Regions from separate parts of the Candidatus Pantoea soli genome, predicted to be linked through region 1. Evidence: riboswitches for the same ligand, from Rfam matches in the RefSeq annotation. Region 1 holds a riboswitch; each other region holds the start of a gene.

Region 1 (10,328 bases):
GGACGCGTTAAAACGCTGCACCCGAAAATTCATGGCGGCATTCTGGGACGTCGCGGTACTGACGACGCAATCATGGCAGAACACGCTATCCAGCCTATCGACATGGTGGTCGTTAACCTGTATCCCTTTGCGCAGACCGTTGCCAGACCAGACTGCAGCCTGGAAGATGCGGTAGAGAATATCGATATCGGCGGCCCGACCATGGTGCGCTCCGCGGCCAAGAACCATAAAGACGTCGCAATTGTGGTGAAGAGCAGTGACTACCCCGCCATCATTGCTGAGATGGATGCCAACGAACAGGCGCTGACGCTGGAAACGCGTTTTGACCTGGCGATTAAAGCCTTTGAACACACGGCCGCTTACGACAGCATGATTGCCAATTACTTTGGCAGTCTGGTGCCGGCTTATCACAGTGACAGCCAGGCCCCGGCCGGCCGTTTCCCGCGCACCCTTAATCTGAACTTCATTAAAAAGCAGGATATGCGCTATGGCGAGAACAGCCATCAGGACGCCGCCTTCTATATAGAAGAGCAGGTTAGCGAAGCTTCGGTGGCCACGGCGCAGCAGGTACAGGGCAAAGCGCTCTCCTATAACAACATTGCCGATACCGATGCCGCGCTGGAGTGCGTAAAAGAGTTTGCCGAACCCGCCTGCGTTATTGTTAAACATGCCAACCCATGCGGCGTTGCCACCAGCACAACGATCCTTGAAGCCTACGAACGCGCCTATAAGACCGATCCCACTTCTGCTTTCGGCGGCATCATTGCGTTTAACCGCGAGCTGGATGAAGCCACTGCGCAGGCGATCATCAGCCGTCAGTTTGTGGAAGTGATCATCGCGCCTTCAGCCAGCGAGGCGGCACTGCGTGTCACCGCGGCCAAACAGAACGTGCGCGTGCTGGTCTGCGGCCAGTGGCAGAGCCGCGTTGCCGGACTGGATTTCAAACGCGTTAATGGCGGCCTGCTGGTACAGGACCGCGACCTCGGAATGGTGGAAGCCAGCCAGCTGCGCGTGGTGACTCAGCGTCAGCCTACCGGACAGGAGCTGCAGGATGCCCTGTTCTGCTGGAAAGTCGCAAAATTCGTGAAATCCAACGCCATTGTCTATGCGCGCGATAACATGACCATCGGCATCGGTGCCGGCCAGATGAGCCGTGTCTATTCCGCCAAAATTGCCGGCATCAAAGCCGGAGACGAAGGGCTGGAAGTGAAAGGCTCTGCGATGGCATCTGATGCGTTCTTCCCGTTCCGCGACGGCATTGATGCGGCCGCGGCTGTCGGCATTACCTGTGTTATTCAGCCTGGCGGCTCAATTCGTGACGAAGAAGTGATTGCTGCCGCTGATGAACACGGCATTGCTATGATCTTCACCGACATGCGCCACTTCCGCCATTAAGTATCAGGAGCAGCAACAATGAAAATTTTAGTGATTGGTAATGGCGGGCGTGAACACGCACTGGCATGGAAAGCCGCACAGTCACCGCTGGCTGAAACCGTTTTTGTCGCGCCGGGTAACGCAGGCACGGCGCTGGAACCGCTACTGCAGAACGTCGCCATCAGCGCGACGGATATTCCCGCGCTGGTGGCGTTTGCGCGTGAGGAAGCGATCGATCTGACGATCGTCGGGCCGGAAGCTCCCCTGGTGATTGGCGTGGTCGATGCCTTCCGCGCTGCCGGTCTGAAGATCTTTGGACCGACCCAGGCCGCAGCACAGCTGGAAGGATCAAAAGCGTTCACCAAAGACTTTCTGGCACGTCAGCAGATCCCTACTGCGGAATACCAGAACTTTACCGAAGTGGAACCGGCGCTGGCGTATCTGCGTGAGAAAGGCGCGCCGATTGTCATCAAAGCCGATGGTCTGGCCGCCGGTAAAGGCGTGATCGTGGCGATGACGCTGGAAGAAGCGGAAGCCGCCGTGCAGGATATGCTGGCGGGGAATGCGTTTGGCGATGCCGGCCACCGTATTGTGATTGAAGAGTTTCTGGACGGCGAAGAAGCCAGCTTTATTGTCATGGTCGATGGCGATCATGTACTGCCGATGGCCACCAGCCAGGATCACAAGCGCGTCGGCGACGGCGACACCGGCCCGAACACCGGTGGCATGGGCGCCTACTCGCCTGCGCCGGTGGTCACGGATGAAATCCACCAGCACGTGATGGATCAGATCATCTGGCCAACCGTTAACGGTATGAAAGCCGAAGGCAATACCTATACCGGTTTTCTCTATGCCGGCCTGATGATCGATAAAGCCGGTCAGCCGAAGGTCATTGAGTTTAACTGCCGCTTTGGCGATCCGGAGACCCAGCCCATTATGCTGCGCCTGCAGTCGGACCTGGTAGAACTGTGCCTAGCCGCGGTGGAAGGCAAGCTGGATCAGCAGACCTCGCAGTGGGATCCGCGTCCGTCGCTGGGCGTGGTGCTGGCGGCAGGCGGCTACCCGGGCAATTACAACACCGGCGACATCATCCACGGTCTGCCGCTGGAAGAAGTGCCGGACGGAAAAGTGTTCCACGCCGGCACTGCGCTGCAGAATGACAATGTTGTAACCAGCGGCGGTCGCGTGCTGTGCGTCACCGCGCTGGGCGATGACATCGCCTCAGCGCAAAAGCAGGCGTATGCGCTGGCAGAGTCTGTCTCCTGGGATGGCAGCTTCTGCCGCCGTGATATTGGCTACCGCGCGATCAATCGCCGTTAAGCCCGGGCGGCGGTCAGGCGACCGCCGCTATAAATCACTCTCCGTGGGCTGCCAGCGGCACTCGTCATCCGGCGTGGCGCGCAGCAGCTGAATACCTTCCGGCGCCTCCAGCCAGGAAACGCTCAGCCGTGATGATTGCCGCTGCTGCTGCCGGTCGAGTGACGCCAGCGTATCGCGGTCAAACCCGACCGTCACCACCCTGCCTTCGCAGTCGCGTACCTGATTACCGCCCAGCCAGTGGCCCTGACGCAGCAGCACCCGCCCGCTCAGCAAGGCGTTACTTTGTGCCAGCATCCGCTGTGCATCAAAACGATACAGCGCAATACTGTCGCTGCTGACCGCTTCGCGTCGTCCGGACAGCTGACGCTGCATAAAGTTGAGATTGCCCTGATGATCAAAGCGCAGCGTGACGTCGTCCGGCTGTTTGCCGGTTACGTGCCGTTCCACGCTCAGCAGCTGATCGCCCTGCCAGCTGTAGTCGGTGGTTTCCCTGCTGTCGCCATTAAAGGGGGTGTAGACAGTGCGCAGATGAACGGCCTGATGGTCACCGTTTTTACGCCAGATGCGCACGGTGCCGCGGTCGGCAAGATAGCCGCTGGCGGAGAAAGCCGGAAGATCGGGAGTGGCATGGCAGCCGGTGAGCAGAGCCCCCAGCAGCAAGGCGCAGACGCGCTGAGAAACAGTAGTCAGCATGGCAGGCCCCGGTGACAAAAAGGGGCGAAAACGCCCCTCTTTTAAAGCTAAACCGCGATGCGGGAAACTTACTTAACAGCGTCTTTCAGCGCTTTACCAGAAACGAACGCCGGCACGTTAGCTGCAGCGATTTTGATCTCTTTGCCAGTCTGCGGGTTGCGACCGGTACGCTCAGCGCGGTGGTTCACTTTAAAAGTACCAAAACCAACCAGTTGTACAGCATCACCTTCTTTCAGAGACTCAGTGATCGCAGCCAGGGTAGATTCCAGCGCAGCTTTAGCCTGGGTTTTAGACAGGTCCGCTTTCTCTGCGATCACATCAATCAGTTGAGTCTTGTTCATAAGTTATCCTTAAAGTGTATTTATCGCCTGCTAAGCAACGAGTGCGAGGGAAAAGCCATATTCTGGCACTCTTCAGCCTGCACGCACCGATAGCCACAATTTTCAGCCCCCCAAATGTAGACCAGACAGGGGGCCGATGTGAAGCCTCCAGGCTCGGTAATTCGGGCCTGAAGTCACGTTTTCTCGCCTTATTGCTGAAAATTTATACCGATGTTACTGATTCCCGCTTCACGCAGGTCTGAACGCAACCCTTTGATCAGTTCGAGGTCCCGTTCCTCGCAGTCTGCGAGCAGGCGGAAAATCTCCCACTGCAGATCCCATTCGTCAATTACCGCCTGGTTTTCACGCAGCTCGTCGTCGCTCATTTCGCGACCGGCCTGCGTCATTTCCAGGATGGCGACGGTGGTAATTGACGTGCGGCTGACCTCAATAGCGTGCTCCAGCGTTTCGCCGCTCAGCTGTGCGTGCAGGACTTCACTGAGCGCCACGCAGGCATCAATCGCCGGGTGAACACCGTAAACGTCAAAATCATCCCCGTTCGGGATTGCCGCTTCCAGTTTCTCCAGCTGGCTGTCGAAATTGATTTTGGCATCCTTCACCGTCAGGCTTTCCCAGACCAGATCAAGAATACGGCGATAAAGCTGCGCATCGGCGAATCCGGTCTGCTGACAAAAGGCCCAGTAATTCGGGAACATTCGCTCACACAGACAGGCCATAAAAGTCATGTGCTGCCAGCTTTCCAGCTTCGCCAGACGCAAATGGACGGGGTTCTGTAACATCAAACTTACTCTCGGTAGATTAGCTGGCGGCAGTGTACCGCAAAAGCCGCAGACAAACAGCGTCAGCGCGCATTTTGCCACTTCATAAAAGCGGGCCGGCCGGAGGCTACCGCATCGGCCCAGCGGGTGGGCTCCGGCAGACGATAACCCGCCATGCAGGCTTCCACCCAATGCAGTGCGCTGTCGAGGCTGACGCGATGGCCCGTCGAGACAAACAGCGGGTTGCAGCGCGCTTTACTGCGCCATACCCAGCCAATCTGTTCTCCTTTGTCCATCAGCGGCTGCCGGCTGCCGGGCGTCGGGTCGAGATCGGCAAACCGTCCGCATAAGCGTTTTTTGGCCACGCCAATGGTCGGCACATCGATCAGCGAGCCGAAATGCGCTGCCACCCCCAGGCGACGCGGGTGGGAAATGCCGTGCCCGTCCACAAACAGCAGATCGGGCTGCTGTGAAAGTTGCTGCCAGGCGGCCTGCAGCGCCGGGATTTCGCGGAAAGAGAGAAAACCGGGGATATACGGCATGGTGGTGGCAATGCGCGCAATGCGATGCTCCACCAGCGTTAATGAAGGGTATTCCAGAATAACCAGCGCGGCGCGGGTCACCTCACCGCCCTGTTCAAATCCGACATCGGCACCGCCAATCAGGCGCGGCGGCATGACATCAAAGTCATCCTGCCGCACTACATGAGCGGCGCGTTGTAACTGTTCCTGACGTAGTGCGGCTAAATCCATGCTTATTCCTGATGATACTGTCGTGACAAACGATGCACCGCCTCGACAAACGCCCCCGCATGTTCGGGTGGCACATCCTGATGGATGCCGTGGCCGAGGTTAAATACATGCCCTTCGCCTGCGCCAAAGCCTTGCAGAATGCCAGCGACTTCCTGCTCAATGCGCGCAGGCGGTGCATACAGCATAGACGGGTCCATGTTGCCTTGCAGCGCCACTTTGTGCCCGACACGGCGACGCGCATCAGCGATATCGGTGGTCCAGTCCAGTCCCAGCGCATCGCAGCCGGTCTCTGCCATCGCTTCCAGCCACTGCCCGCCGCCTTTGGTGAACAGGGTGATTGGCACGCGACGCCCTTCGTTTTCATGCAGTACGCTATCAACGATTTTATGCATGTAATACAGCGAAAACTCGCGGTAATCCCGACCGGTCAGCACGCCGCCCCAGGTGTCGAACACCATTACCGACTGCGCACCGGCTTTGATTTGCGCGTTCAGGTAAAGAATGACGCTATCCGCCAGTTTGTTCAGCATCGCATGCAGCGTCTGCGGATCGGCGTACATCATTTTTTTGATTTTGGTGAACGCCTTGCTGCTGCCACCTTCAATCATGTAGGTAGCCAGCGTCCACGGACTACCGGAAAAACCGATCAGCGGTACTTCACCCTTGAGGTTATGGCGGATGGTGCGCACGGCATTCATCACGTAGCCCAGCGCGTCTTCCGGATCGGGCACGGGCAGTTTGTCTACATCCGCACGGCAGGTAATCGGGCGGGAGAAACGTGGCCCTTCGCCGGTTTCAAAGTACAGCCCCAGTCCCATCGCATCCGGAATGGTCAGAATATCGCTGAAGAGGATCGCCGCATCCAGCGCATAACGGCGCAGCGGCTGCAGGGTGACTTCACACGCCAGCTCCGCATTCTTACACAGCGACATAAAATCACCGGCCTCGGCGCGGGTGGCTTTGTACTCCGGCAAATAGCGTCCGGCCTGGCGCATCATCCAGACAGGGGTAACATCTACCGGCTGGCGCAGCAGGGCGCGCAGATAACGATCGTTCTTCAGTTCACTCATAATGGGCTCTCTCATGCTAAGGGCGGCAGTGTAGCATTTTCAGGCCGCGCTGGCGCGGCACAGCGCCACCGTGTCTTCAATCAGCCGGCGTGCGACAGTGCCCGGCGGTGGCAGTAACGGCAGGTCGTCGTAGCGGAACCAGCCGGCATCCAGCAGCTCTTTGCCGTCATGCTGCAGCTCACCACCGTCGTATTCGGCCATAAAGGCCATCATGAGCGAGTGCGGGAATGGCCACGGCTGGGAGGTCACATAGCGCACATTTTTCACCCGGACATTGCTCTCTTCCATCACTTCCCGCGCTACCGCCTGCTCCAGCGTTTCGCCGACTTCAACAAAACCCGCCAGCACGGTGTAGATGCTGTTGCGATGACGGGCGTGATTTGCCAGCAGGATCTCTTCACCGCGGCGGATCGCCACGATAATGCAGGGCGCAATCTGCGGATAGTAGCGTTCATGGCAGTGGTGACACAGGCAGGCGAACTCGCGCTTACTGAACTGCATTTCATGACCGCAGTATCCACACCAGCGATGCGAACGGTAAAATTCTGCCAGCTGCACACCGCGTCCGGCCAGCTGGAACAGGCCGACATCTTCGTCGATCAGCTGACGAACAGAGGCCATGCTTTCCGGACGCGCTTCACGTATCAGCCAGACATTTTCCCCCAGCCATTCGCCGATCTGCAGTCCCTGACAGCCCACCAGACCAAATTCTGCGGCTAAGCCATGCGGCAACGCGCCCTGCGGCAACCAAAGTTTCTGTTCCGAGCTGACAATCCACCAGCCAGCGTCTACGCTTGAGATCTCACGTTGCATCTTAATCGTTGTCCTTAGCGTCAAATGGCACGCTGAAATCATGCTGTTAAGTGTGTGTAATAAACAACTATAACTCACCTGGAGTCCCGTATGCTTACCCAGTTAGATAACCTGACCAGGCGTGTAGGTGGCGGTAATGAATTCGTCGACGCCTGGTTGCGCGACCGCCGGCAACTGCTTGTTGCTTACTACGCTTTAATTGGCATGAAGCCGCACAAAGAAGCGCTGAGCGCGCTGGATGAAGAGGCGCTGGACGGTTTCTGTCACTATCTGGTCGACTATCTCTCTGCTGGCCACTTTGGTATTTATGAACGCATCATCAAAGAGATGGAAGGCGACAGCCCGATGATTGCGTCCGCACAGATTTTTCCGGCGCTGGAGAGCAACACCGACCGCATCATGCAGCTGTATGACAGTCATCTGCAGCAGGCGATCAATGACGACAACTGCGTGGATTTCCAGCAGGCGCTGTCGGAAGTCGGTGAAGCGCTGGAGTCGCGTTTTACCCTGGAAGATAAACTGATTCAGCTTGCCTGGGATAACCAGCTGGCGCGCCCGCCGGTCGCCAACGACAGCACCATTGCCCGTCCCGCTTAAGCCGGCGCGGTGGTAAAAAACTTGTGATTCCTGAAAACCCCTCTTATGCTGAGTGGGTTTTTTTATGCCTGCCAGAGGCATAACGTTGGGGGTGTCGCTGCAGCAGCGGACACCCTGAGACGTACACCTTGTCGGAGTGCCCTATCGGGCTGAGACCGTTCATTCGGGATCCGCGGAACCTGATCAGGTTAGTACCTGCGAAGGGAACAAGAGTAGTCAGTATCAGCGTGTGGCTGGCGTTCCGCCGGTAACGGCACGCTTACTCCTTCCGGACTCCGGACAAGCAACTTCCCCTTAATGACAGGAAATTTGCTATGTCTGATGCTAAACCTTCTCGTCGCGAGCAACGCGCCCGGGCGCAGGAATTCATTGATTCACTGCAGGGAACCGCGTTCCCCAATTCAACGCGTATCTGGATCACCGGCAGCCGGCCGGATATCCGGGTGCCGATGCGTGAAATCCAGCTCAGCCCTACCCACACTGGCGGTACGAAAGATCAGCCGCATTACGCCGAAAATGAACCAGTGCCGGTCTATGACACCGCCGGCGCATATGGCGATCCGGCGGCGGCCATTGATGTCCATCGCGGCCTGGCGAAACTGCGCGCCGGCTGGATCGAAGAGCGTGGCGACAGCGAAACGCTGCGCCAGCAAAGTTCCGCCTACACCCAGCAGCGTCTTGCCGATGACGGCCTTGACCACCTGCGCTTTGAACACCTGCCCCAACCGCGCCGCGCCATTCGTGGCCGGCGGGTTACCCAACTGCACTATGCGCGCCAGGGCATCATTACGCCCGAGATGGAGTTTATTGCCCTGCGCGAGAACATGGGCCGTGAACGCATTCGCAGCGAAGTGCTGTTACAGCAGCATCCGGGCCACAGTTTTGGCGCGCAGCTGCCGCAAAATATCACCCCGGAGTTTGTCCGCCAGGAAGTGGCCAGCGGCCGCGCCATTATTCCGGCCAATATCAATCACCCGGAATCGGAACCGATGATTATCGGACGAAATTTCCTGGTGAAGGTTAACGCCAACATTGGCAACTCTGCGGTCAGCTCCTCAATCGAAGAGGAAGTGGAAAAGCTGGTGTGGGCAACGCGCTGGGGGGCGGATACGGTAATGGATCTCTCTACCGGCCGCTATATCCATGAAACGCGCGAATGGATTCTGCGTAACAGTCCGGTGCCCATTGGCACCGTGCCCATCTATCAGGCGCTGGAAAAAGTGAACGGGATTGCCGAAGATCTGAGCTGGGCAGTTTTCCGCGACACGCTTCTGGAGCAGGCAGAACAGGGCGTCGATTACTTTACTATTCACGCGGGCGTACTGCTGCGTTATGTGCCAATGACCGCGAAGCGCCTGACCGGTATCGTTTCACGCGGCGGCTCGATCATGGCGAAATGGTGCCTGTCGCACCATCAGGAGAACTTCCTGTATCAGCACTTCCGCGAGATTTGCGAAATCTGCGCCGCTTACGATGTCTCGCTGTCGCTGGGCGACGGTCTGCGTCCGGGTTCAGTGCAGGATGCCAACGATGAAGCCCAGTTCGCCGAACTGCGCACGCTGGGCGAGCTGACGCAAATTGCCTGGGAATACGATGTACAGGTGATGATTGAAGGCCCGGGTCATGTGCCAATGCAGATGATTCGCCGCAATATGACCGAGCAGCTGGAACACTGCCACGAAGCGCCATTTTACACGCTTGGCCCTCTGACCACGGATATTGCGCCGGGCTACGATCATTTCACTTCCGGCATTGGTGCCGCCATGATCGGCTGGTTTGGCTGCGCCATGCTGTGCTACGTCACGCCGAAAGAGCATCTGGGCCTGCCCAACAAAGAGGATGTGAAGCAGGGGCTGATTACCTACAAGATCGCTGCCCACGCGGCCGATCTTGCCAAAGGCCATCCCGGCGCGCAGATCCGCGATAACGCTATGTCGAAAGCGCGCTTTGAATTTCGCTGGGAGGATCAGTTTAATCTCGCCCTTGATCCGCATACGGCACGCGCTTTTCATGATGAGACACTGCCACAGGAGTCCGGCAAAGTGGCGCACTTCTGCTCAATGTGTGGCCCGAAATTCTGCTCAATGAAAATCACCCAGGAGGTGCGGGAATTTGCTGCCCGCCAGGAAGCGGAGGCGCAGCCGGTGGCGATCGGCATGGCACAGATGTCCGATGCCTTCCGCAGCCGCGGCGGCGAACTCTATCACGCCGCCGATGCCCTGAAAGAGGAATAATCATGACACACGCTTTTCCCGCGACCGCCCCGCAGCTGGGGCTCTATCCGGTGGTCGACAGCACGGCGTGGATCGCACGCCTGCTGGACGCCGGGGTGCGGACTATCCAGCTGCGCATTAAAGATCGTCAGGAGCATGAGGTCGAGGAGGCGGTGCGTACCGCCATCGCGCTCGGCAAACAGTATCGTGCCCGCCTGTTTATCAACGATTACTGGCGGCTGGCTATTCAGTATCAGGCTTATGGTGTGCATCTTGGTCAGGAGGATCTGGAGGTGGCCGATCTGGCTGCCATTCGTAACGCCGGCCTGCGTCTGGGGATCTCCACGCATGACGACGCCGAACTGGATCGCGCGCTGGCGCTGCGCCCCTCTTACAT
Region 2 (10,328 bases), 480 kb from region 1:
CGTATGGCGTGAAAAGCGCGCATGGCGGAAGCCAGGCACCGAATCGGTGTCATCCGGATGCGCCAGCCCTTCCACCAGCCCGACGGGGTCAATCAGGAAGGTGCGGATAATCGAGGGATAAAGGCTTTTGTAATCCAGCACCAGTACCGAATCATACAGGCCGGGACGTGAATCCATGACGTAGCCGCCCGGGCTGGCTTCCGGCGCGACCTCGCTGGGGTTAGGGGCGACGAAGCCGGCGCGGTGCATGCGCGGAATATAGAGATGGCTGAAGGCCGCGACCGAACCGCCGTGGCGATCGACCGCCAGCCCGTTCACGGTGGCGCGCTCCAGTAAAAACGGCATGATAGCCGTGTGCTGAAAAATGCGCGTTACCAGCTCGCAATCCCGCAGGTTATAGGTGGCCAGCGCCGGCTTGTCGTTGGCGAAGCGCCAGTTGATCTCTTCCATGCGCTGCCACGGGTTATCAATGGCTTTGCCTTCACCCAGCAGCTGGCGCGACACGGCCTCCAGGCTAAAGGAGGGAAAATCCCAGAAGGCTGATTTCAGCGCCTCGATACCGTCGATCACCAGCCGGCCAGCGGCCTGCGCAAAAAATACCCCCGGCTTAAAGCCGTGTTCGCGCCACTCCAGTGGCTGCTGCTGGCGGCCCAGGCGCAGCGGAATGCCGTAGCGATCGGCGTGTTTCTGTAATACGCGCAGGTCAAACTGCACCACATTCCAGCCAATCAGCACATCCGGATCGTGGCGTGCAAACCAGGCATTAAGCTGTTCCATCAGCTGCGGGCGGCTGTCGACATAAATCAGCTCAAAATCCAGCGCGCTGGCGTCACCGACCGGCGGGCCCAGCATATAGACCTGCCGCTGACCGCAGCCTTCCAGACCAATACAGTACAGTTCGCCGCGCTCGGTGGTCTCGATGTCCAGCGACACCCACTTCAGCTGCGGACGATAGTCCGGATGGGGTTTCAGGCGCGCATTCACCAGGCTGTCGCCGCGCGCCTCGCCGCTGAACCAGACCGGCGCGGTAATGAAGCGCTCCATCAGAAAGCGCTCCGGCGGACGGATGTCCGCTTCGTAAAGGGCAATGCCGTTTTCACGCAGGCGTTTTTCCAGCTGCTGCAGCTGGCGGTGGCTGCGGCAATAAAGACCAAACACCGGGCGGCGGCGGAAATCTTTCAGCGTCAGTGACTGCAGGCGCACCTGGCGCTCACCGGCAAGCAGCGCTTCGGTCTGCGCCCGAAACACCTCGGGAATAAAAGCCACCGACTCCTGAGCGGGCAACACCAGCCGCTGCGGGCCGTTATCGGTCGCCAGCCAGAGCACCACTTCGCTGCCGGTGGGGGTATCCCGCCAGTGGCGGGTGAGCAGAAATCCTGCGCGCGCGTCGGTCACGTCAACTCCGGATAGTGAATTGCTGTCAGTATAACATGGATGTTTATCCAGTATCAGCTGACCGGCGCAGCCAGCGGTAAATCTTGCCTTGACGCTGTGGCGCAGGCTCAGGACAATCCAGCCTTCATATTCCGCAGAGGATATTTATGGAAGCCTGGATTCAACACCTGTTTACGCAATCGCTGGAGTACGCGCTGATCGCCGTGGCGCTGGTCACTTTTTTAGAATCGCTGGCGTTTGTGGGTTTGCTGTTGCCGGGCACGGTATTAATGGCCAGCCTCGGCGCGCTGGTCGGCAGCGGTCAGATCGGACTGTATCCGGCCTGGGCGGCCGGGCTGGCGGGTTGCCTGATCGGCGACTGGGTTTCCTATGGCATTGGCTGGAAATTCCAGGGGCCGCTGCACCGCTGGAAATACCTGAAAAAGTATCAGGGGCTGCTGGATAAAACCGAGCACGCGCTGCATCAGCACAGCATGTTTACCATTCTTGTCGGACGGTTTGTCGGGCCGACACGTCCGCTGATCCCGCTGGCCGCCGGCATGCTGGAGCTGCCGGTGCGCAAATTCCTGCCGCCCAATATTATCGGCTGTGTCCTGTGGCCGCCGGCGTACCTGATGCCGGGCATTCTGGCGGGCGTGGCGATCGATGTACCGCAGGCGCAGGGCGACAGCTTTAAGTGGCTGCTGCTGCTGGTGGTGCTGTTGCTGTGGCTGGGGGGCTGGCTGCTGTGGCGCTGGTGGCGCAGCGGCAAAACCCGCGACTGGGCCAGCGGCTATTTGCCGCTATCCCGTCTGCGCTGGCTGGCGCCACTGATGGCGCTGACCGGCATCGCGGCGTTTATCGCGCTGCTGTTCCATCCGATGATGCCCGTCTTTCTGCAACTGCTGTGGAAGGTGTTTTTCGCCTAACGCGCTTTGACGCCCAGAATCGCCGCCGCCGCGTTTTCACCGCGCAGCAGCGCGGCGGTCGGGCCATCCCACCAGACCCGTCCGTCAACGATCACCAGGCTGCGCGCGGCGATCTGCTGCGCATCCTCCAGGCTGTGCGACACCATCAGCAGGGTAATCTGTCGCGCCTCACACACTTCGCGCACCCGCTGCAGCATTTCGCCGCGCAGGGCCGGATCGAGCGCGGAGAAGGGTTCATCCAGCAGCAGCACCGGCTGATTGCGCAGCAGGCAGCGCGCCAGCGCCACGCGCTGACGCTGGCCGCCGGAGAGCTGGCCTGGCAGGCGCGACAGCATCTCCTGCAGGCCGGTCTGATGCGCAACGTGCAGCAGTTGCTGCTGCTGATCGCGCGTCAGTTTTAAACCGGGATGCAGCCCCAGCCCCATGTTTTGCTGCACGGTAAGGTGCGGAAACAGATTGTTCTCCTGAAACAGCATTGAGACCGGTCGTGCGGAGGGCACGCTGTGGGTATGATCCACGCCGTTGATATGCAGTTCGCCCTGGCTGACCGGCAGAAAGCCGCCGAGCAGGCTCAGCAGGGTGCTTTTGCCTGCGCCGCTCGGGCCGAGAATCGCCAGGCGTTCACCGGCTTCGGCGTGAAAGCTGAAGCGCATCGGCAGATGCTGGTACAGGTAAGTCAGGTTATTCAGTGTCAGCATGGCGACCCGGTAATTTTTCCATCAGGGTAAAAAGCAGCAGGCATAACAGCAGCAATAGCAGGGCGGTAACGGCACCGTCTGCCCCACGATAAGCGCCAATCTGCTGAAACAGGTAAAACGGTAAGGTGCGGAAATCGACGCTGCCAAACAGCGCCACCACGCCAAAATCGCCAATCGACAGCACGCAGGCAAAGGCCAGCGCCTGCGCCAGCGGGCGCTGCAGCGCCTGCAGCTCGATCAGTCGCAGGCGATGCCAGCCGCTGATGCCCAGTGAGGCGCACAGCGGACCGTAGCGTACGCTCAGGTCGCGCATCGGGTTTTCCAGCACTTTCATTGCATAGGGAATGGCGATCAGCGCATTGGTGAAGATCACCAGCGCATCGGCGCGCTGCGGCAGGCCTGTTGTGGCATTGAACAGCAGAAAGAAGCCGCTGGCCAGCACGATACCCGGCATGGCGAGGATCAGCATGCCGCTCATCTCCATTGCCTGCGCGCTCAGCAGGCGCTGACGCTGGCGCAGCTCGCGGCTGCTCCACAGCAACATCAGGGTGAGTACCGCGCACAGCACGCCCGCCCCCAGCGCAATGCGCAGCGAGGTAAAGGTAGCCTGCCAGAGTGCGGGCTGTTGCAGCGCGCCCGCTACGCCGCCGTGTAACCCATCCACCACCACCGCCGCCAGCGGAGGCAGCAGTAGCAGCAGCGCCAGGCCAATCAGCAGTGCATCGGCCACGCGCGCCAGCCTGCTGTCCTGCGGATCGCGCCAGCCGCGCAGCGTCTGACTGCCCGGCGCGATAGCCTGACTGAAGCGCTGGCTCAGCAGCACCAGCAGCAGACAGCAGCCGAGCTGCAGCAGGGCCAGCAGCGCGGCGCGGCCAGGATCGTAATCAAAATTCAGTGCCTGATAGATGGCGAGTTCCAGCGTGGTGGCCTGCGGGCCGCCGCCCAGCGCCAGCACAGTGGCAAAACTGGCAAAGCACAGCATAAAAATCAGCGCGGCGGTGGGCAGGATCTGGCGGCGCAGCCACGGCCACTCCAGCCAGTGAAACAGCCACCAGCCGCGCATGCCCAGCTGGGCTGCCAGCTGCCGCTGCTCAGCGGGAATGCTCTCCAGCGCCTGCAACAGCATGCGGGTGGCCAGCGGCAGATTAAAGAAAACGTGCGCCAGCAGAATGCCCTGCAGACCATAGGGAGAGAAATGATAAGAGAGGCCGAGCGCGGCACAGAGCTGCGCCAGCCAGCCAGTACGCCCGTAAACGCTCAGCAGGCCAAATACCGCCACCAGCACCGGCAGCACCAGCGTCATGGCGCACAGGCGCAGCAGCAGGGCGCGGCCAGGAAAACGGCGGCGATAGAGCGCCCGGGCCAGCGGTATGGCAGGCACGACCGAGCACAGCGCAGAGAGCAGGGCCTGTTCAAATGAAAAGGCCAGTACATGATGCAGATAGCTGTCGCTCAGCAGCGCCTGCCAGTCGGTGGCGGGTGCGGCGGCAAGCAGCGCGCCAAATGCCAGCAGCGCCACCGCACACAGCAGCAGCGCGCTGAACGCCCCCGGAATCAGCCAGCCGGGCATTAACGGCTGACGGCCTGTTGCCATGTACGAATCCAGGCGGCGCGGTGTTCAGCGACCTCGGCAGGGGTAAACTGCAGCGCGTCAGCCGGCACCGGCAGCGTGGCGTAACCGGCGGGCAGCGCGGTTTTGATCACCGGATACATCCAGTTGCCGGTGGGTATCGTCTGCTGGAAGGCCGGGGACACCATAAACTGCATAAACTGCTGAGCCAGCTGCGGCTGCTGGCTGCCGGCCAGTCGGGCGGCCACCTCCACCTGCAGATAATGTCCTTCGCTGAACGGCGCGGCTGCATACTGATCTTTCTTCTCTTCGATCAGATGGTAGGCGGGTGATGTGGTGTAGCTCAGCACCAGATCGCCTTCGCCTTTCAGAAACAGGCCGTAGGCTTCACTCCAGCCTTTGGTGACCGTTACGGTTTTGGCCGCCAGCTTTTGCCAGGCCTGATCCGCATGTTCGCCAAACACTTTCTGCATCCACAGCAGCAAGCCCAGCCCCGGCGTGCTGGTACGGGGATCTTCATAGATCACGCGCCATTTTTCCGGGCTTTCTGCCAGCTCCCGCAGGCTTTTGGGCGGATTTTTCAGTTTGGTTTTGTCGTAAACGAAGGCGAAATAGCCGTAATCGAACGGAATGAACGTGCTGTTGTGCCAGCCATCCGGCAGCTGCAGAGTGCGGGTATCTACCTGGCTGGGAGCGAACAGGCCGGTTTGTTCCGCCGCCTGGACCAGATTGTTATCCAGGCCCAGCACAATGTCGGCCTTGCTGTTTTTGCCTTCCATACGAACCCGGTTAAGCAGGGAAACGCCATCTTCCAGCGCCACGTATTTCAGTTCGCAACCGCACTGCGCTTCAAAGGCTTTTTTTACCGCCGGGCCGGGGCCCCATTCAGCGGCGAAGGAATCGTAGGTATAAACGGTGAGGACAGGTTTGGCAGCAAGCGCCGGTGCGCATACCAGCAGCAGCACGGGCAGAACTTTGTTTAACACTTTGCGCTCCTTGAGGAGAAGATAACGTTGAGTCGCAAAGGATCTGAGCAGCAGGCCTCTCAAATCCCTACGCCGGTACAAACCGGATCAGGTTCGACGGGTCTCTCTCAGCCAGTTATCCGGCACCCCGTTGAGAACGGCTTAGTGTAGTCACTTCTGTGACAGCGCGAAAGCCTCACAGATCCGGCGGGGCGAACCAGGCGGACTTGAAATCAAACCAGCCCAGCGTATTGAGGCGCACGCCACGCATGCTGCGCTGCCCTTCCAGCAGCAGCCAGTGATGGAACAGCGGATGCAGGTAGTTGTGGCTGACCAGCTGGCGGCTCCACTCCGCCAGCGGCAACGCATTGTCGCGCCAGCGTGCGGCATCGGCTGACCAGTCGAGCGGAACACAGTGCTGCATCAGCGGCAGCTCATACAGCTGCGCAAACAGTGCATACTCCAGCGGCAGGGTGAAATTGACGCTGCCCAGCCAGATATCGCTGTCGCCCGCGCCGGCATACCACTCTTCATAGCTGACTTCACGCGTTATCAGCGTGACACCCTGCTGCGCCAGCAGCGGGCGCAGCGCACTGGCAATGCCTTCGTGTTCAACGTGCTGGCTGTACCAGCTGAGCGTCAGCTGCGTCAGCCCCTGCGGTTTGCTGACGGGATCGAGATCGCGCCGGTGATGCCAGCGCGGCAGCAGGCCATAAGCCGGAAACCAGTAGCGCTGATAGCCCACGCCGGCATGATTCAGCAGCGCCACCGGATTCAGCAGATAGCTGACCCAGCGGCGGAAGTCGGCATCGCGTCCGCGTGCGGATCGCTGATCGTACAGCAGAAAGTAACAGCCTTCTTCCAGCCGGCTCTCCTCTGACTTTTCATCTGCGCTTTCCCCTTCCAGCTTTACACCGGCATAGACCAGCTCATCGCTGATCTCCGGTAACACCCAGATGGAGACGTCATCAATCAGCGCGCGGTAGCCAAAGTAGTCGTCAAAAGCGGCAATCTTCAGCTGCGTCTGCTGATTACGCACCACGCTGTAGGGGCCGGTGCCAACCGGCTGCGCTGCAAAGTTGGGCAGCGCGGGCCACTCGCGCGGCAGAATCATCGCACTGACGCTGCCCAGCAGCCATGGCAGCCAGCGATCCGGCTGGCTGAGATGAATATCCAGCGTCCACGGAGCCGGCGCGTGCAGGCGGACCAGATGGGAAAACAGCGGCTGGCTGCGCACCCGTTCCAGCGAGGCGATAACATCCTCCATCGCCAGTTCGCGGCCGTGATGAAAGCGAATGGCCGGGCGCAGAAAGAAGCGCCAGTGCAGCGGAGACGTTTGCTGCCAGTGGTGCGCGATATCCGGTTCAATTTCCCCGTTTTCCTCATTTACCCGCGTCAGGCCGCTGAAAATCTGCCGTGCCAGATGGGTTTCCGAGCGGCGCAGCGGCGAACCCGGCAGCAGGCTGGGCAGCGGACGGTAGTAAAGCACGCGCAGAATATGTTTGCCCTGCCGGAAGCTGCGTCCCAGATGGGCGGCAATCATCTGCCGCACCTGATGCTTATCGCCGACCAGCTGAACCAGCTGGTCAATCCGATCCTGCTCCAGCAGTTCGTCGGCGCGCTGCTGCTGCAGTGCCAGTCCGGTGCAGCAGAAACGCAGCTGCGAACGTTTGCCGCGTCCGGCCTCCGCCTGCCACTGCAGCCAGCCCGCCTGCTGCATGGCAGCGAGCAGGTTGCGCATATGGCGACGCGAGCAGTGCAGCCGCGCGGCCAGCTCCTGCAGCGTGATCGCCTGATCCTCCCCCTGACAGTGTTGCCACAGGCGGATAAATTGCTGCTGCAGACGGGCAGAAGACATAAAAGGGGAACTCCTTTGCGACATCGCTCAGTTTTTACTGCCTCATATTAAAGGCATACTGCCTGCAACGGAAAGAGCGGGAGGCATTCATACATGAATGGCGCTCATCCCGGGATTCTGCCCAGGCGGAATCGTTTCTGAGTAGGGTGCAATTTCACCGCCAGCAGGGGATCTCTGCTGGCTTTTTTTGATCGGCTGTGAAATCGTCTACGCTCTTTTTTTGGGTTCTGCTTTTCTTCCTCAAAGGGATTTCTGCATGAAATCGCTGTTAACGCGGCCGCGCCGCCTCAATCCGGTTTATCTCTCCTTTATGGCCGTGTCGTTCATGGTGGGCGTCGCCGGCGCGCTGCAGGCGCCGACGCTGAGTCTGTTTCTGACGCGCGAAGTGCAGGTGCGGCCGTTCTGGGTGGGGCTGTTTTTCACCGTCAACGCCGTGGCGGGCATCATTATCAGCCTGCTGGTGGCGAAACGATCGGACACGCAGGGCGACCGCCGTAACCTGATTCTGTTCTGCTGCCTGATGGCGGTGCTGAATGCGCTGCTGTTTGCTTTTAATCGCCACTATCTGACACTGGTCAGCCTGGGCGTGCTGCTGTCAGCGCTCTCCAGCGTGGCGATGCCGCAGATCTTTGCGCTGGCACGGGAATATGCTGACCAGTCGGCGCGCGAGGTGGTGATGTTCAGCTCGGTCATGCGCGCCCAGCTGTCGCTGGCGTGGGTGATTGGGCCGCCGTTATCCTTTGCGCTGGCGCTCAACTATGGTTTCGTCACGCTGTTCTGCGTGGCGGCGGCTATCTTCCTGCTGAGTATGTTGTTGATCTGGCGTTCGCTGCCTTCCGTGCCGCGCGTCCTTGTCACGCCGGAGCAGGAACTGCTGCGCATCAGCCCGTGGAAAGACGGTCAGGTACGGTTGCTGTTTATCGCCTCGGTGGTGATGTGGGCGTGCAACACCATGTATATCATTGATATGCCGCTGTATATCAGTACAACGCTGGGCCTGCCGGAAAAGCTGGCCGGGCTGTTAATGGGCACGGCTGCTGGCCTGGAGATCCCCATCATGCTGCTGGCCGGACACTATGCAAAGCGCTATGGCAAACGTCTGCCGATGCTGCTGGCGCTGGTGGCGGGCGTACTGTTTTACCTCGGGCTGGTGCTGTTTCATTCACGCACCGCGCTGATGGTACTGCAGCTGTTTAATGCCGCCTTTATCGGCATTATTGCCGGAATCGGCATGCTATGGTTCCAGGACCTGATGCCGGGGCGCGCAGGTGCAGCCACCACGCTGTTTACCACTTCCATCTCTACCGGGCTGATCGTGGCCGGGCTGATTCAGGGTGTGCTGAGCGAGCGCTTTGGCCATGAATCGGTGTACTGGCTGGCGCTGGCGATGTCACTGGTGGCGCTGGGGCTGGCATCACGGGTGCGGGACGTGCGATAAGGGCAGAAGGGCAGATACAGGCCGCCAGGCAGGCAGGCGGCCACGTAATGCGAACCACCGGACGCACCGGCGGTGCGCCCGGAAAGCCTCAGCGTAAAAATGCCGGCTGGCTGGCTTCGTAGCGGGCAATTGCCGCTTCGTGCTGCAGCGTCAGGCCAATGCTGTCCAGGCCGTTAATCATGCAGTGACGACGGAACGCATCGATCTCAAAGCGGTAAACTTTATCGCCGGCGGTCACCGTCTGCGCTTCGAGATCCACGGTAAAGCGAATGCCGGGCTGATCGTTCACCAGGCGGAACATTTCATCCACCTCCTCTTCGCTCAGCTTCACCGGCAGCAGCTGGTTGTTGAAGCTGTTGCCATAGAAGATGTCAGCAAAGCTCGGTGCAATCACTACATGAAAACCAAAGTCAGTGAGTGCCCATGGCGCGTGCTCACGCGACGAGCCGCAGCCAAAGTTTTCCCGGGCCAGCAGAATGCTGGTGCCCTGGAATTCCGGTTTGTTCAGTACAAAGCTGGCCGTCGGCTGCGTGCCGGCATCGTCGTCAAAGCGCCAGTCGTGAAACAGGTGGGCACCAAAACCGGTGCGCGTCACTTTCTGCAAAAACTGCTTGGGAATGATGGCATCGGTATCGACGTTCGCGGCATCCAGCGGGGCGACGATCCCGGTGTGTTGGGTAAATTTTTTCGCCATGGCTTAAGCTCCCTGAGTTAATTCGCGAATGTCGGCAAAACGGCCGGTGACAGCCGCAGCGGCCGCCATCGCCGGGCTCACCAGATGGGTGCGTCCGCCGCGGCCCTGACGGCCTTCAAAGTTACGGTTACTGGTTGAAGCACAGCGCTCGCCCGGATTCAGGCGGTCGTTGTTCATCGCCAGGCACATTGAGCAGCCCGGTAAACGCCATTCAAAACCAGCGTCGAGGAAAATTTTATCCAGGCCTTCCGCTTCCGCCTGCGCTTTCACCGGACCGGAACCCGGCACCACCATCGCCACTACGCCCGGTGCGACTTTCCGCCCTTTGGCGATAGCTGCCGCCGCGCGTAAATCTTCGATACGCGAGTTGGTGCAGGAGCCGATAAACACTTTATCAATTGCCACATCGGTCAGTTTAATGCCCGGCTGCAGCGCCATATAGGCCAGCGCTTTCTCTGCGGAGGCGCGTTCCACCGGATCGGCAAAGGTCTGCGGATCGGGAATCGCCTGGTCAACCGCCATCACCTGGCCCGGATTGGTGCCCCAGGTAACCTGTGGCGCGATGTCCGCTGCGTTCAGGGTGACGACGCTATCAAAAATGGCATCGCTGTCAGACTTCAGCGTGCGCCAGTAGGCGACTGCCTGCTCCCACTGTTCGCCCTTCGGTGCGAACTGCTTGTCTTTCAGGTAGGCGAAAGTGGTGTCATCCGGCGCAACCAGACCCGCTTTTGCCCCCATTTCAATCGCCATATTGCACAGCGTCATACGGCCTTCCATGCTCAGCGCCTGGATCGCCGGGCCG
Region 3 (10,328 bases), 1.6 Mb from region 1:
CCGGCGGCTGCGGCCGGAAACATCCTGCCCGCCTCTGACCTGCCGCCAGCGCAACCCGTCGCGCACGCCTCTGTGATTGCCTTCACAACTCCTGCATGCAGACTTGTATGGTAGTATTATTGCGCGTAGTTTTTCACCATGATTTTCGCTGATATGCGGCGCAAACCGCCGCCAGCCTTCAGGAGCTGATGATGAAAAGTGTGGTGATTGAACAACCGGGTGAGCTGGTGCTGGCCGACCGTCCGCTTCCGCAGCCGGCAGCGGGTGAGGTGCGGATTAAGGTACATTACGCCAGCATCTGCGGTTCCGATGTGCATATCTGGCGGGGCCACAATCCGTTTGCCCGCTATCCGCGCGTCATTGGTCATGAGTTTTTTGGCGTCATTGATGCCGTCGGGCCGGATACGGATGCCCGCCGGCTTGGCCAGCGCGTCGCGGTTGATCCGGTGGTCAGCTGCGGCCACTGCTATCCCTGCCGCGTGGGCCGTCCGAACGTCTGCCAGACGCTGCAGGTGATTGGCGTGCACCGCGACGGCGGCTTCAGCGAATACGCGCTTGCGCCGGCGGCCAATGCGCATCCACTGCCGCCTTCGGTACCGGATAAACTCGCCAGCCTGGTGGAGCCCTTCACCATTGCGGCAAACATCACCGCGTTTCTGCAGCCGCAGCCGCAGGATGTGGCGCTGATTTACGGTGCCGGCCCGATGGGGCTGACCGCGATCCAGGTGCTGAAAGGCGTTTACGGCGTGCAGCAGGTGCTGGTGGTGGATCGGCTGCCGGAGCGACTGACGCTGGCGCAGGAAAACGGGGCCGATCGCGTCTTTAATAACAGTGAGATCGCGCTGGCCGCCCAGCTGGAAGGCGTACAGCCAACGCTTATCATTGACGCCGCCTGCCATCCGGCCATTCTCGCCGAGGCAGCGGCGCTTGCCTCTCCGGCTGCCCGCATTGGTCTGCTCGGCTTTTCCGGCGAGCCCTGCAGCATCACGCAGCAGGCGCTGACCAGTAAAGAGCTGTCGCTGTTTACCTCACGCCTGAACAGTCATCGATTCCCGCAGGTGATCGCGTGGATGGAACAGGGGCTGATTCAGCCGCAGAAACTGGTGACGCACTTTTTCCCGCTGGCGGAAACGGCGCGCGCCATGACGCTGTTTGAACAGGATCCGCGCACCTGCTGCAAAGTGATGCTGCAGATGGCGTAACCGCTTTGCCACACCAGGTGTTTCCCCCGACCGGTACGTACCCGCCGGCCATGACAATAATTCCCTGCAGCATGACAGGGAAAACGGAGTCGGAGTTGCTATGTTGAAGAACCTGCGCTGGACCCTCGTACTGCTGTTGTTCCTGGTTTATATGATCAACTACCTCGATCGTATTGCCCTCTCGCTCACCGTGCCGCTGGTGGAAAAAGACCTGATGATCAATGCCGAGCAGTTCGGCATGATTTTCGGCAGCTTTTTCTTTGGCTATGCGGTGTTTAACTTTATTGGCGGCCTTGCCACCGACAAATTCGGCCCGACCCTCGTGCTGGGCACGGCGGTGGGCCTGTGGTCCCTGTTCTGTGGCATGACCGCGCTGGCCACCGGCTTCTGGTCAATGATGATCCTGCGCGTATTATTTGGCATGGCGGAAGGCCCGATCTGCGCCTCCGCCAACAAAGCGATTAACGGCTGGTTCCCGAAAAAACAGGCCGCCACCGCTATGGGTCTGCTCAGCGCCGGGTCACCGCTGGGTGGCGCGGTTGCCGGACCGATTGTAGGTTATCTGGCGCTGTCATTCGGCTGGCGTCCGGCGTTTGTGGTGATCTGCCTGATTGGACTGGTGTGGATGGGCCTCTGGTTCTTCTTTGCGGCGGATAACCCGGCTAAAAGCAAACGCATATCGCCGCAGGAGCGGGCGCAGGTGCAGGCGCTGAAAGCGGAAGAGCCGGCTGAGGTGAGTAATACCCGCACGCACGCGCACGGCATGGGGAGCTATCTGCGTCAGCCGATAATCCTCGTCACGGCATTCGCCTTCTTCTGTTACAACTATATTCTGTTCTTTTTCCTGAGCTGGTTCCCGGCTTATCTGGTGCAGGCGCACGGCCTGGATATCAAAGCCATGAGCATCACCACCATGATCCCGTGGATCGTCGGCTTTATCGGCCTGGCGCTGGGCGGCTGGATTTCAGACAAAATTTTTCAGGTTACCGGCAGACTGCTGCTGTCGCGCAAGATTGTGCTGGTGGTTTCGCTGCTGGCGGCGGCGGTGTGCGTGGCGCTGGCGGGCACCATTAAAGAGGTCAATTCGGCGGTCATCATGATGTCGATCTCTATCTTCTTCCTCTATATCACCGGCGCAATTTACTGGGCAATTATTCAGGATGTGGTGCATCCGAGCCGCGTCGGCAGTATCAGCGGATTCATCCACCTGACGGGTAGCCTGTCGGGCATCATCGGCCCGATTGTCACTGGCTTTATCGTGCAGCACACCGGCAAATTTGACAGCGCGTTCGTGCTGGCGGGTGGCGTCGCCGCACTGGGCGCGCTGCTGGTGCTGTTTGTGATTCGCAGTCCGAAGTCGGGCGATACCCCGGTTTCTGTTTAATCCACTGACCGACCGGGCGTACGCCGCCCGGTCTGCTGAAAGGAATAGCCATGTTAGAACCCGATCGCCTGCCGGCCGACGTGCAGCAGCCCGCTTATGACCGCCGCAGCCTGACTACCCGCATGGTGCATATCGGCTTTGGTGCTTTTCATCGCGCCCATCAGGCGCTGGCGGCCGATCGCCTGGCCGCACAGGGCAGCGACTGGGGCTACTGTGAGGTCAACCTTAACAGCGGCGCGCTGATCAGCGCGCTGCGCCAGCAGGACCATCTCTATACCCTGACGGAAATGGCCGACGACCACCTGCAAACGCGCGTGATTGGCGTGATTACTCAGGCGCTGCATGCGCGCAGCGACGGCAGCGCGGCAGTGACAGAGGCCATGTGTCAGCCAGACGTAGCCATTGTTTCGCTGACGGTAACGGAAAAAGGCTACTGCGCGCTGCCGTCGAGCGGGCAGCTGGATTGGGACCATCCGGATATCGTGCACGACCTGGCGCATCCGCAGACGCCACGCTCGCTGCCCGGCCTGATTCTGGCCGCGATTGCGCGTCGTCGCGAGCGCCAGCTGCCGCCGTTCAGCGTGATGTCATGCGATAACATGCCGGAGAATGGCCAGGTCACGCGCAACGTAGTGACGCAGCTGGCACAGCGCAGCAACCCGGCGCTGGCGGAGTACATTCAGACGCACCTGACCTTCCCTTCAACCATGGTGGATCGCATTGTGCCGGCCATGACCGACGAGGCGTTTACCCGCCTGGCGGCGCGCCTCGGCAGCCACGATCCGGTTGCGGTTGAAGCGGAGCCGTTTTTCCAGTGGGTGATTGAAGACAACTTTGTGAAGGGTCGCCCGGCCTGGGAAAACGCGGGCGCGGAGCTGGTCAGCGACGTGCTGCCGTTTGAAGAGATGAAACTGCGCATGCTGAACGGCAGTCACTCGTTTCTGGCGTATCTGGGCTATCTGGCCGGTTATACACATATCAGCGACTGCATGGCTGACGCCCATTTTCGGGCCGCCGCCCGCCGGCTGATGCTGCAGGATCAGGCGCCCACCCTGCGTATCCAGGGTGTCGATCGGGTAGCTTATGCCGATGCGCTGCTGGCACGTTATCAGAACCGCGCCATTCAACACCGCATCGCTCAAATCGCCATGGACGGCACGCAAAAGCTGCCGCAGCGTCTGCTGGACAGCGTGCGCTGGCATCTGCGCAACGGCACGCCGTGCGATTTTCTGCTGCTGGGTGTGGCAGGCTGGATGCGCTTTATCAGCGGTGTGGATGAACAGGGCGCGCCGATTACCGTGCGCGATCCGCTGAGCGCGCAGCTGGCAGGCATTGTCGCGAACAGCGAGGATGGCGCACAGCGCGTTGCCGCACTGCTGCGACTGCAGACGGTGTTCGGCGACGACCTGCGCTATCACACCGCCTTTGTCTCGCGGCTGACCGAACTCTATCAGCAACTGCGCACCGCCGGCGCGCGCGCCACGGTCCAGGCCCTTGTCACAGAAGGGTCAGGCGGTTGCACAAATGTGTAGCGCGGACGCAGCGTGCTGATTAGACTGAGCCTTTCTCATCGGGCTGGTCAGCGCCAGCCGTAATACGGATATTGCTGCATGTCGATTGCCTATACCATCACCACCAGCGAACCGGTGAATCAGCAGATTTACCGCTACCTGCGCAAGGACATCGTGACCTGCGTCATCCATCCGGGCTCACTGCTTTCAGAGAAAGAAGTGTCTGCGCGCTTCAACGTTTCGCGTCAGCCGGTACGCGAGGCGTTTATTAAGCTGGCGGAAGCCGGTCTGGTGCAGGTATTGCCACAGCGGGGCACGTTTGTGCGCAAAATCTCAGCGCAGCGCGTGGCTGACGGACGCTTTATCCGCGAAGCGGTGGAGATTGCCGTAGTGCGCCGCGCCGCGCTGGAGATCGGGCCCGCGGGTTTAATGGCGCTGGAGCACAATCTGCAGTTGCAGCGTCTGGCCGCCGAACGCCATGACAGCCAGGCCTTTCTGGCGCTGGATGATGAGTTTCACCGCCTGATCGCCGAAGGCATCGACTGCCTGCTGGCGTGGGAGACGGTAGAAAACATCAAAGCGACACTGGATCGCGTGCGCTTTCTGACGCTGAGCGAAGTGTCACCCCCGGAAAACCTGATCCAGCAGCATGAAGAGATTTATCAGGCGCTGAAAGCGCAGGATGCCGACGGTGCGGAAGCGGCGATGCGGCGACATCTGCAGGAGATGATCCTGACCATCACGCCGATTGCTGAGCGCAACAGCGCCTGGTTTGAGGGGCTGTAACGCGCCGCGCCCTGCTCTGCCGGACAGCTGCGAACGCTGCCCGGCCTGCAGCGCAGCGGGCGCGTTACGCGTTTTGACCTCCGCCCGCGCCACAGCCCTGTCCGCCTTGCGGCAGCAGCGCTACCACCAGCGGTGAAAGTGGTGCACCGGTCCGATACCTTTCCCGACCTCCAGCGAATCCGCCTGCAGCAGCGCGCCCTGCAGCCAGGCTTTGGCCTCTTCCACCGTGGCGGCCCAGTCGCTGTGGCGCGGTCGCAGCGCAGCCAGCGCCGCCGACAGCGAGCAGCCGGTGCCGTGCGTGTGCCGGGTATTGACGCGCGGCGCGGTGAAGCGCTGGCGGCCGGCGCGGGTGATCAGCCAGTCCGGGCTCTCACTGTGCTGCAGATGGCCGCCTTTCATCAGCACCGCCTCGCAGCCCAGATCCAGCAATGCAGCGCCCTGCTGCAGCATGCTCTTTTCATCCTGCGCCACGGCACACCCCAGCAGCGCGGCGGCTTCCGGCAGATTCGGCGTGATCAGCGACACCTGCGGCAGCAGCCGTTCGCGGATAGCGGCAACCGCCTCCGGTGCCAGCAGCGCATCGCCGCTTTTAGCAATCATGACCGTATCCAGCACCACAAACGGCAAACGGGCGCGATTCAGCTTCTCCGCCACCACCTCCACCACCGCCGTTTCCGCCAGCATGCCAATTTTCGCCGCATCAATGCGCACGTCGTCCAGCACGGAATCCAGCTGAGCCCCGACAAATTCCGGCGCAATGCGATACACCGACTGCACGCCGCAGGTGTTTTGCGCCACCAGCGCGGTGATGACGCTGGTGCCGTACGCACCCAGCGCGGAGAAGGCTTTGAGATCGGCCTGGATCCCGGCACCGCCGCTGGGATCGGTGCCGGCAATGGTCAGCGCGTTGATCCGTTTCATACTGCTACCTCCAGCGTCCACAGCGCGTCGATAAAGGCCGCAACAAAGCTGCCCGGCCCGGCCACGCTGCGAGCCGCCTGTTCGCCGGCCAGCGCCATCACGCCACAGGCGGCGGCGATATGCTGCAGCCTGTCGCCCGGCAGGCTGGCAAAGGCGGCGACCACAGCCGATAGCGCACAGCCGGTGCCCACCACGCGCGTCATCAGCGGACTGCCGCCTGGAATAGCCAGCATCCGGCTGCCGTCGGTGACGTAATCCACTTCACCGGTTACCGCGACAAGGGTGCGGTAACGCTGCGCCAGCGCCGCGGCGGCATCGAGTGCGGCATCCGCCTGGTGCACGCTGTCCACCCCGCGCCCGCCAGCCGACTGCTGTGCCAGCGCCAGAATCTCTGAGGCGTTACCGCGAATGGCGGCGGGCTGCAGCGGCAGCAGCTGCTGGCAGAATTCCGTGCGCAATGTCAGCGCGCCCACGGCGACCGGGTCCAGTGTCCACGGCTTGCCGGCCTGCTGCGCCGCCTTTACGGCGGTCAGCATCGCTGCGCTGCGCTCCCGCGTCAGGGTGCCGACATTGATCACCAGCGCATCGGCAAAGCCGGCAAATTGCGCCGCTTCCTGCGCATCAATCACCATTGCGGGTGAGGCGCGCAGCGCCAGCAGCACATTCGCGGTAAAGGTTTGTACCACATCGTTGGTCATGCAGTGCACCAGCGGTGCCTGCTGACGCAGCAGCAGCAGTGAGTGCGCAAGCTGCGCGGAGGAGAGAAGGTCAGGCTGTGTCATAACGCTCCTAACCGGCGATCAAGAAGGCGAATGCGGTCAGGCATCTGACTTCCCTACGCTGGCATTATCCAGATCAGGTAATACGGGTTTTTCTCAGCCTTCACAAAGAAGGGCACCCCGAGTCATGCACGCAATGCGCGCGCGTCACCAGCATAATCGCAGCGAATCGGCTTGTAAATCATGTGGGTGCTGGCCAGAAAGCGGGCGCAGATCAGGTTGAAGCGTGCGCCGGAAATGCGTAAACCGCGGTGCCGATCAAAAAAGCCTGTCTGCGCAGAGGGGTCTCCGCAGCGCTATTGTGATTGAACAGGGGCAAAACCGGCTATTTTTTCCTCACCTGCTCTCGGTTTGATGCGCGTCAAACTGCGGCGCGGCAGAAAACGGCCTAATCCCTCTCCGGACATTCTTCACTGGCCTCACTGCTCCGGATATCTGCATGTTGTCAAAACTGTTTAGTCTGATTCCCCATGGCCACCGCTGGCATCGCATCAGGATTTCCCGCAAAGGCGCCCTGCGTCCCGGCAGCCGCGCCGGCCTTGCCACGCACATCACCGCACGCTGCCAGCGTTGCGGGGCGCGGATAGAGAAAATCTATTATCGCGATATCAGTGATGCGCAGGCGCGGCGCTGGCTGGGATAAAAAAAAGCCCCGCAACACAGGTTGCGGGGCGGTTGCGTGGCTATCGCAAAATCTTATTCAGCCGGTTGCGTGCGGATCAGGTAATCAAAGGCGCTGAGTGACGCTTTCGCTCCTTCACCGCTGGCAATGATGATCTGCTTGTACGGCACGGTGGTGCAGTCACCGGCCGCGAACACCCCTTTCAGGCTGGTTTCGCATTTTGCATCGATGATGATCTCACCCATGCGGTTGCGCTCCACTGCCCCTTCAAGGAAGCCGGTATTCGGCAGCAGACCAATCTGCACGAAAATGCCGCTGAGGGCAAGGTCGTGGCTGGTCTGCGTGGTGCGATCAATATAGCTCAGGCCGGTGACTTTGCTGCCGTCGCCTTTTACTTCCGTGGTCTGCGCATTCAGAATCACATCTACGTTTTTCAGGCTGCGCAGCTTATCCTGCAGCACTTTGTCGGCGCGCATTTCACCTGCGAACTCCAGCAGCGTAACGTGCTCGACAATCCCGGCCAGGTCGATAGCAGCTTCAACGCCGGAGTTACCGCCGCCGATGACAGCGGTGCGCTTGCCTTTAAACAGCGGGCCATCGCAGTGCGGGCAGTAGGTTACGCCTTTGGTGCGATACTGCTCCTCACCCGGTACGCCCATGTTGCGCCAGCGTGCTCCGGTGGCAATGATGATGCTGCGTGATTTCAGCACCGCGCCAGAGGCGGTTTCAATGGCGTGCAGGCCGCCCTCTTTCGCCGCAGGAATCAGCTTGATGGCGCTCTGGGTATCAATCACGTCCACATCGTAGTCGTCGACGTGTGCGCGCAGTGAACCTGCCAGTTTCGCCCCTTCGGTTTTCGGCACCGAAATGTAGTTTTCAATGTCTACGGTATCCAGCACCTGGCCGCCGAAGCGTTCGCCCATCAGGCCGGTACGGATGCCTTTACGCGCAGAATAAATGGCTGCCGCTGCACCTGCCGGGCCGCTGCCGACAATCAGCACGTCGTAAGCGGCACGCTTGTTCAGCTCTTCCGCGGCGCGCTTATCCGCATTGGTGTCAACCTTGCCGACAATTTCTGCCAGGCTCATGCGGCCCTGACCAAACTCGTTGCCATTCAGGTACACCGCCGGCACGCCCATAACATTGCGCTCGGTGATTTCATTCTGGAACATACCGCCGTCAATTGCCGTGTGGCTGATGCGCGGGTTCAGAATCGCCATCAGGTTCAGCGCCTGCACCACGTCCGGGCAGTTGTGGCAGGAGAGCGAATAATAGGTTTCAAAATGCAGGTCGGTATCCAGCGCCGCCACCTGATCCAGCAGGCTCTGCGCTTCTTTCGACGGATGCCCACCGGTCTGCAGCAGTGCCAGTACCAGTGAGGTAAATTCGTGGCCCATCGGCGAACCTGCAAAACGCGGGCCGCTGTGGCTGCCTGGGTTGGTGATCAGGAAAGAGGGTTTACGGACCGGGCGATCGTTCTCTTCACGGAAGCTGACTTTATCAGACAGGCTGGCGATATCCGTCAGCAGCGAACGGATCTCTGCGGATTTCGCACCATCATCCAGCGTGGCAATCAACTCAACCGGTTTTGTTAATTTCTCAAGGTAAGCCCTGAGCTGGGTTTTTAAGTTAGTGTCGAGCATAGTGAGTTCCTGTGAAGAAAATCGGGTGCCGCAGCACCCGATAGAAGAAAGATCGAAGGGCCTGAACAGACTTAGATTTTGCCAACCAGGTCCAGAGAAGGTGCCAGCGTTGCGTCGCCTTCTTTCCATTTAGCCGGGCAGACTTCACCTGGGTGAGACGCCACGTACTGAGCCGCTTTCACTTTGCGCAGCAGATCGGATGCGTCACGGCCAATGCCTTCTGCGGTGATCTCGATGGCCTGGATGATACCTTCCGGGTCAACGATGAAAGTACCGCGGTCAGCCAGACCTTCTGCTTCACGCATGATTTCGAAGTTACGGGTCAGTGCGCCAGTCGGGTCGCCGATCATCGCGTATTTGATTTTCGCGATGGTTTCAGAAGAACCGTGCCAGGCTTTGTGGGTAAAGTGCGTGTCAGTGGAAACGGAGTAGATGTCTACGCCCAGTTTCTGGAACTCTTCGTAGTGGTCTGCTACGTCACCCAGTTCAGTCGGGCAAACGAAGGTGAAGTCAGCCGGGTAGAAGAAGAAAACACTCCATTTACCTTCAACGTCTTTCTCGGTTACGTCGATAAATTCGCCGTTTTTGAATGCTGCGTTTTTAAACGGTTTGATTTTGGTATTAATGATAGACATGGTGACCTCCGTTAAAAGATGTGATGAAGGCTACATAATTTCCGGGCCAACTTCTAATATGCAGACGTTATCAATCAGATAATCAAAAGCTATCAAAAGCCTGAGGCCAGATATCATGCGGCTTGCCGCGGCATTCTACACATAAAACCCATGCCTGTGACAGGCTTTATCTTTTCGCCGCGCCGCTGCTACTTTTATAAACATTCATTCACCTTTGCCGGACGAAGGGTGAGACAACAGCCTGGCGCACGCCTTTCTCGTGCCCGGCCTGTCAGGCGCGGCGTGATATCACCGCGCTGCGTCATCGTCCCGCTTTTTACAATGGAGTCTGGTCGTGAAAATTCGTCCCTTTGAGGAAGCCGATCGCCCTTTTCTGCGCACGCTGTTCCTGGCTGCGCGCCGCCACAGCTGGACATGGCTGGATGGCGATGCGTGGCAGCTGGAGGATCTGGATGCGGTCATTCTCGGCGAGACGGTGCTGGTGGCCGAGCTGAACGGCCATCGTGCGGGCTTTGCCGGCCTGCTGGAAAACGATAATTTTCTGCACAGCCTGTATGTCGACCCGGCGTTTCAGGGTCAGGGCGTCGGTCGTGCGCTGCTGGCAGCGGTACAGCAGCGTTTTACCTCTACCGGTGCGCTGAAATGCCTGCTGAACAATGAAGCCGCCCTGGCCTTTTATGAAAACCAGGGCTGGCAGCGGGAAGCGCTGGGTGAAAGCGAACAGGGAAAATATGTGCTGATGCACTTCCCGCTGACGGCGCGCGCCAGCGGGAAATAGCGGCTTACAGCGCGCGGAAAGCGATGTCGCCCGGGATCACTTCGCCCTGCCAGTAAAGCTGCGCGGC

Evidence for each region. A riboswitch is a leader RNA that binds a small molecule or an ion and turns the genes downstream of it on or off. The one in region 1 is predicted to bind thiamine pyrophosphate.
Region 2: linked by a shared signal. The riboswitch ahead of thiB (thiamine ABC transporter substrate binding subunit) and the one ahead of thiC (phosphomethylpyrimidine synthase ThiC) in region 1 are both predicted to bind thiamine pyrophosphate.
Region 3: linked by a shared signal. The riboswitch ahead of thiM (hydroxyethylthiazole kinase) and the one ahead of thiC (phosphomethylpyrimidine synthase ThiC) in region 1 are both predicted to bind thiamine pyrophosphate.

What each region holds. Positions count from the first base shown of each region.
Region 1 covers NZ_CP032702.1:224,294-234,621, reverse strand. The annotation lists gene purH (bifunctional phosphoribosylaminoimidazolecarboxamide formyltransferase/IMP cyclohydrolase) at 1-1,395, shown strand, start outside; gene purD (phosphoribosylamine--glycine ligase) at 1,414-2,694, shown strand; gene D8B20_RS01035 (DUF1481 domain-containing protein) at 2,722-3,387, opposite strand; gene hupA (nucleoid-associated protein HU-alpha) at 3,456-3,728, opposite strand; gene D8B20_RS01025 (YjaG family protein) at 3,917-4,507, opposite strand; gene nfi (deoxyribonuclease V) at 4,570-5,238, opposite strand; gene hemE (uroporphyrinogen decarboxylase) at 5,241-6,308, opposite strand; gene nudC (NAD(+) diphosphatase) at 6,348-7,121, opposite strand; gene rsd (sigma D regulator) at 7,212-7,718, shown strand; TPP riboswitch at 7,841-7,941, shown strand; gene thiC (phosphomethylpyrimidine synthase ThiC) at 8,033-9,952, shown strand; gene thiE (thiamine phosphate synthase) at 9,955-10,328, shown strand, end outside.
Region 2 covers NZ_CP032702.1:699,986-710,313, forward strand. The annotation lists gene polB (DNA polymerase II) at 1-1,395, opposite strand, end outside; gene D8B20_RS03175 (DedA family protein) at 1,542-2,303, shown strand; gene thiQ (thiamine ABC transporter ATP-binding protein ThiQ) at 2,300-3,001, opposite strand; gene thiP (thiamine/thiamine pyrophosphate ABC transporter permease ThiP) at 2,985-4,595, opposite strand; gene thiB (thiamine ABC transporter substrate binding subunit) at 4,571-5,557, opposite strand; TPP riboswitch at 5,604-5,697, opposite strand; gene sgrR (HTH-type transcriptional regulator SgrR) at 5,733-7,394, opposite strand; gene D8B20_RS03200 (MFS transporter) at 7,651-8,832, shown strand; gene leuD (3-isopropylmalate dehydratase small subunit) at 8,921-9,526, opposite strand; gene leuC (3-isopropylmalate dehydratase large subunit) at 9,530-10,328, opposite strand, start outside.
Region 3 covers NZ_CP032702.1:2,409,970-2,420,297, forward strand. The annotation lists gene D8B20_RS11210 (Zn-dependent oxidoreductase) at 192-1,202, shown strand; gene D8B20_RS11215 (MFS transporter) at 1,303-2,586, shown strand; gene D8B20_RS11220 (mannitol dehydrogenase family protein) at 2,637-4,118, shown strand; gene D8B20_RS11225 (GntR family transcriptional regulator) at 4,197-4,883, shown strand; gene thiD (bifunctional hydroxymethylpyrimidine kinase/phosphomethylpyrimidine kinase) at 5,004-5,804, opposite strand; gene thiM (hydroxyethylthiazole kinase) at 5,801-6,586, opposite strand; TPP riboswitch at 6,620-6,716, opposite strand; gene D8B20_RS11240 (hypothetical protein) at 7,023-7,226, shown strand; gene ahpF (alkyl hydroperoxide reductase subunit F) at 7,280-8,848, opposite strand; gene ahpC (alkyl hydroperoxide reductase subunit C) at 8,920-9,483, opposite strand; gene D8B20_RS11255 (GNAT family N-acetyltransferase) at 9,818-10,261, shown strand; gene apbC (iron-sulfur cluster carrier protein ApbC) at 10,266-10,328, opposite strand, start outside.